One region of the Pseudoalteromonas piratica genome, then DNA from elsewhere that is predicted to be linked to it. Evidence: predicted binding sites of a transcription regulator. Region 1 holds the regulator's gene; the other holds the start of a gene.
The links. The regulator MetJ, encoded in region 1, represses methionine synthesis genes. The targets are predictions, from matches to a motif close to TAGACGTCTAGACGTCTA.
Positions count from the first base shown of each region.

Region 1 (3,219 bases):
TACAGGTGGTCGTGTTGATCGCTTCAACAAGCGTTTCGGCGCTCTATCAAGCAAAAAATAAGACGTTTTCGTTCTTATTAAAGAAAGCACCTACGGGTGCTTTTTTTTGTATCTTAATTTCAATATGAATTTTTGTCATCTTTAATGCTTTTTCTATGTCTTTTTATTCTAAGTGGATGGCTATATACTGGATTATAGATGGTTTCAATAGTCACTATTTTTACTATCTGTTGGTCAAATAGTACTTAGTAAGGGTAAAAAAGGGCGTGTGATAAATCTGGTCGGATCTGAATTAACTTCAATCTGGTAATGATTTAGCAGAAAATATCCAAAGCTCATGGTTGTAAATTAAACTATGGTCTTAGGTTAAGATATAACCGCATTTAACTTCTATTTACTCTAAATGCCGTACTATTAAACCAGTATCTCTCACTTTTAACATCGTAGGATAAGGCACGCATGTCTGACATAAGAGAAAAAGCGCTACAATACCATTCTGAACCCGTTCCCGGAAAAATTAGCATTGAACTTACTAAACCTGCAGAAACCGTAAATGATCTTGCATTAGCTTATAGCCCAGGTGTTGCTGAGCCTGTTCGTGAAATTGCTGCAGATCCGAATAATGCCTATAAATACACCGCAAAAGGCAATATGGTTGCTGTTATCTCAAATGGTACTGCTATTTTAGGTTTAGGAAACTTAGGGCCACTAGCGTCAAAACCTGTAATGGAAGGTAAGGCTCTTTTATTCAAGCGTTTTGCTGGTCTAGATTCAATTGATATTGAAGTTAAACATCGCACAACCGAGGATTTTATCAATACGGTTGAAAATATTGCGGACACCTTTGGTGGTATTAACTTAGAAGATATTAAAGCACCAGAATGCTTCGAAATTGAAAAAGCCCTAATAGAACGTTGTAGCGTTCCTGTGTTCCATGATGATCAGCATGGTACTGCGATTGTTACTGCGGCAGGTATGTTAAATGCGTTAGAGATTCAAGGTAAAAAGCTTAAAGATGCACTTATTGTGTGTTTAGGTGCTGGTGCTGCGGCAATTGCTTGTATGGAGCTACTAATTAAATGTGGCGCACAACGTGAGCACATTTATATGCTCGATAGAAAAGGGGTTATTCATACACGTCGTGACGACTTAAATGAATACAAGATGCTGTTTGCCAACAATACGGATAAACGTACATTACAGGATGTAATTGAAGAAGCGGATGTATTTGTAGGTGTTTCTGGCCCTGACTTGTTAGCTCCAGAAGATCTAAAGTTAATGGCAGATAAGCCAGTGGTATTTGCATGCTCTAACCCTGATCCTGAAATTAAGCCAGAAGTAGCGAATGCAGCGCGCAATGATTTAATTATGGCAACAGGTCGTTCAGATTACCCAAACCAGGTAAACAATGTGTTGTGTTTCCCGTTTATTTTCCGTGGTGCACTTGATGTACGCGCAACAGCGATTAATGACGAAATGAAAATTGCGGCGGTTAACGCTATTCGTGCTATTGCTAAAGAACCTGTGCCAGAGGAAGTATTATCTGCGTCTGGTGAATCAAGCCTTGAGTTTGGTAAAGACTATATTATACCTAAGCCAATGGATCCGCGCTTATTACCTCGTGTAGCACGTGCTGTTGCGGAAGCTGCAGTTGCTTCGGGTGTGGCACAAATAGAAATGCCAGAAAATTACATGCTTTAGCCTAGCTAAAGCCAAAAAAAACCTCAGCGTATGCTGAGGTTTTTTTTATTCGTCTTCTAATTCAGGAACCGGTAACCCGCGTTCAGCAAGAATCTCTTTTACCCTTTGCGGAATATGCTCAGGATTATCTTTTCTTAAATCTTCATCGTCAGGCAATGGCTGACCTGTAAATGCATGCAAAAATGCCTCACAAAGTAATTCGCTATTGGTTGCATGACGTAAGTTATTTACCTGTCTACGAGTACGCTCGTCTGTCAGTACTTTCAATACGTTAAGAGGGATAGATACGGTAATCTTTTTTACTTGTTCTGATTTTTTACCGTGTTCCGCATATGGGTGAATATATTCACCGTTCCATTCAGTTGCCATAAAGTGTACTAGCCTATATCTGTTACGATTTAATTTTGACGATAGCCCGTATAGTAAGAGGCAAAATTTTATCGTTTTAAAATATATAGTCAAATATCATTTGTTTGGCTATATAGACGTGTAAAAGTTTTGACTTCCGCTATTTAGTGGTTTAACCTTTTAGACGTCTAAACATCTAAGTAGCAAAGTTATGAAGCAGAGTAAACAAACAACCCTTGCTGTTCGCAATGGCATTACCGCAGATAAGCATCATGGCGCGGTTGTACCGCCATTGTATTTATCAACTACCTATGAATTCGCAGATTTTGATAAAAAGCGTGATTACGACTACGGCCGAAGTGGCAATCCTAATCGTGATATTTTAGCGGATACATTGGCTCAACTAGAAGGTGGCGAAAAAGGGATTGTTACAGCAACAGGTATGGCTGCTGTTCACTTATGCACACAAATTTTAACGCCGGAAGATACAATCTTAATTCCCCATGATTGCTATGGTGGTAGTTATCGTTTATTTACAAGTTTAGAAAAGCGTGGCCTGTTGAAAGTAGCCGTTGTCGATTTTACACATGCGTCTTGCTATGAACAGATAAAAGCAATTAAACCTAAGCTTGTATGGATTGAAACACCGAGTAACCCTGTTTTACGCCTAACAGATATTGCCAAAGTAGTGGAAGTTTCCCATTCGGTTGGCGCCTTAGTTGGCGCAGACAACACCTTCTTATCGCCTGCATTACAAAACCCAATCTCATTTGGGGTTGATATTGTGATTCACTCAACCACTAAATACATTAATGGCCACTCAGATGTTGTTGGTGGTGTTGTAATTACTCGCACTGCAGAATTAGGTGAAGAGCTTGCTTGGTGGGCAAACAACATTGGTATTACCGGTGCGCCATTTGATGCATATTTGACGCTACGAGGTATTCGTACGTTAAATGTGCGTATTAAACAGCACCAAGAAAACGCATTTGCTATCGCACGCTACTTAGAGACTTGTGAGCATGTTGAAACCGTTTACTACCCAGGGCTTGAAAGTCACCCTCAACATGACTTAGCGAAAGCGCAACAGAAGGGTTTCGGTGGCATGGTGAGCTTTAGTATAAAAGGTACCATAGAAGATACAGCGAAGTTTTTAACTAGTGTTGAGCA
Region 1 is NZ_CP009888.1:343,460-346,678, reverse strand. It holds gene rpmE (50S ribosomal protein L31) at 1-61, shown strand, start outside; gene OM33_RS01480 (malic enzyme-like NAD(P)-binding protein) at 460-1,701, shown strand; gene metJ (met regulon transcriptional regulator MetJ) at 1,747-2,070, opposite strand; gene metB (cystathionine gamma-synthase) at 2,261-3,219, shown strand, end outside.

Region 2 (3,219 bases), 940 kb from region 1:
TTATCTTACCAAGCAACTGAATTTCAGGCATAAAAAAAAGCGCCAATGGCGCTTTTTCTCAATCAGACGGTTATTATAAACCAGCAGCGGCGCGAAGTGCGTCTGCTTTGTCTGTTTTTTCCCAGCTGAATGCTGTGAATGTATCTTCACCTACCGTCATTTCGAACGGTTCACGACCGAAGTGACCATATGCAGCAGTCATTTGGTACATTGGGTGAAGTAGGTCAAGCATCTTAGTGATACCGTAAGGACGTAAGTCGAAGTGCTCACGTACTAGCTCTACTAATTTCTCTTCAGAGATTTTACCTGTGCCGAATGTATCAACTGTGATTGACGTTGGCTCAGCAACACCAATAGCGTAAGAAACTTGGATTTCACACTTATCAGCAAGGCCAGCTGCAACAATGTTCTTAGCAACATAACGACCCGCGTATGCAGCAGAGCGGTCAACTTTTGATGGATCTTTACCAGAGAAAGCACCACCACCGTGACGTGCCATACCACCGTAAGTATCTACGATGATTTTACGACCTGTAAGACCACAGTCACCAACAGGGCCACCGATTACGAAGCGGCCAGTTGGGTTAATGAAGTATTTAGTATCTTCAGTTAATAGCTCTGCAGGTAGCGTGTGCTTGATAATGTTTTCCATTACAGCATCAACAAGTGCATCTTGCTCGATGTCTGGATTGTGCTGAGTTGAAAGTACAACAGCATCAATTGCAACAGGCTTACCATCTTCATATACAAACGTTACCTGAGATTTTGCATCAGGACGTAACCAAGGAAGAATACCAGACTTACGTGCTTGTGCTTGACGCTCAACAAGTAGGTGCGAGTAATAAAGTGGTGCAGGCATTAAAGTTGGTGTTTCGTTCGTTGCGTAACCGAACATTAAACCTTGGTCACCTGCGCCTTGTTCTTCAGGCTTAGTACGGTCAACACCTTGCGCAATTTCAGGTGATTGTTGACCAATTAAGTTCATGATGCCACATGTGTCACCGTCAAAACCTACGTCAGATGATGTGTAACCGATATCTGTGATTACTTTACGTGTGATTGACTCTAGGTCTACCCACGCATCTGTTGAAATTTCACCAGAGATAATTGCAACACCTGTTTTAACCATTGTTTCACAGGCAACACGCGCATGCTTATCTTGTGTGATAATTGCGTCTAAAACCGCATCAGAAATTTGGTCAGCGATTTTATCCGGATGACCCTCAGATACTGACTCAGAAGTAAATAAAGTTCTTGCCATGGTATTTCTACTCACTCACAAAAAATGCGCGTTGCCACATGGATTTGCGCAGGTTCAATTAAATGGTCGCGTATTCTATCGAATATCGACGCTGCAAACAATAACTTTACGCCTAGACGTCTAAAAAAAATTAAAAGTGAAATTTCTTCACTGTTACTAGGCTGTTTTGTGCATAAAGAAGCTAGATTATAGTCGGTTTTCCATTGCTCCGCGTGTGCTTATAGGTAAGAATAGGGCTGCGTGGGTACATTGACCAATAAGTAGCTCCTTTTGGTGAGTGCTTATTGGCCAATGTATCCAAATTATGACAGCAAACAAATAATGAGGTAGGAAAATCCATGCCGTCACGTAAAGAACTAGCAAATGCTATTCGCGTTCTATCTATGGACGCTGTGCAACAGGCCAAGTCTGGCCACCCTGGTGCCCCTATGGGTATGGCAGACATTGCTGAAGTGCTATGGCGCGACTATTTAAACCACAATCCAGCAAACCCTGATTGGGCTGATCGCGACCGATTTATTCTGTCAAATGGTCACGGCTCAATGCTAATTTATTCTTTACTGCATTTATCTGGCTATGATCTTCCAATTGAGGAAATTAAAAACTTCCGTCAAATGCACTCTAAAACACCGGGTCACCCTGAATACGGTTATGCACCGGGTGTTGAAACAACGACAGGCCCGCTAGGGCAAGGTATTACTAACGCGGTTGGTATGGCTGTTGCTGAAAAAGCACTTGCGCACCAGTTTAACCGCGAAGGTCACGATATTGTTGATCACTTCACCTACTGTTTCTTAGGCGATGGCTGCTTAATGGAAGGTATCTCACACGAAGCGTGTTCATTGGCAGGTACATTAGGCCTAGGTAAACTTGTTGCGTTTTGGGATGACAATGGTATTTCAATCGACGGTGAAGTAGAGGGTTGGTTCACTGATGATACAGCTGCACGCTTTGAGTCTTACGGTTGGCATGTAGTTCGTAACGTAGATGGTCACGATAGCGAAGCCATTCGTGCGGCAATCGATGAAGCACGTGCTGAAACGGGTAAGCCAACACTAATCTGTTGTAAAACAGTGATTGGTTACGGTTCACCAAATAAATCAGGCAGTCACGACTGTCACGGTGCACCATTAGGTGATGCTGAAATTCAAGCTGCACGTGAATTCTTGAACTGGGAACACGGTGCTTTTGATATTCCAGCTGATATTTATGCTGATTGGAATGCAGTTGAAGCGGGTACAGCAAAAGAAGCATCTTGGGCTGAAAAGTTTGATGCGTACAAAGCGGCTTTCCCTGAACTAGCGGCAGAATTTGAACGTCGTCAAAAAGGTGAATTACCAGCAGATTGGGCTGAAAAGTCACAAGCCTATATTGAAAGCTTACAGGCAAACCCTGAAAACCCAGCAACCCGTAAAGCATCACAAAATGCACTAAACGCATTTGGTCCATTGTTACCTGAGTTTATGGGCGGTTCTGCTGACCTTGCAGGTTCAAACCTTACACTTTGGGAAGGTTCAAAAGGCTTAACAGCTAATGACGCATCAGGTAACTACATCTTCTATGGTGTACGTGAATTTGGTATGTCAGCAATTATGAATGGTATTGCGCTGCATAAAGGTTTTATTCCTTACGGTGCGACGTTCTTGATGTTTATGGAATATGCGCGTAACGCAGTTCGTATGGCGGCGCTTATGAAGCAGCCTTCAATCTTTGTGTACACCCACGATTCAATCGGTCTAGGCGAAGATGGTCCTACGCACCAACCAGTTGAGCAGCTAGCAAGCATGCGTTTAACGCCTAACCTAGTTAACTGGCGCCCGTGTGACCAAGTTGAGTCTGCAATTGCATGGCAAGATGCGATTGAGCGTAAAGACGGTCCAACATCACTGGTATTTACTCGCCAAGGCTTACAACAGCAAGCACGTACTGCTGAGCAATTAGCAAATGTGCGTAAAGGT
Region 2 is NZ_CP009888.1:1,280,285-1,283,503, forward strand. It holds gene metK (methionine adenosyltransferase) at 74-1,261, opposite strand; gene tkt (transketolase) at 1,600-3,219, shown strand, end outside.
Region 2: a site for MetJ is predicted at 1,367-1,384, ahead of metK (methionine adenosyltransferase). Genes of this name have one in related genera too.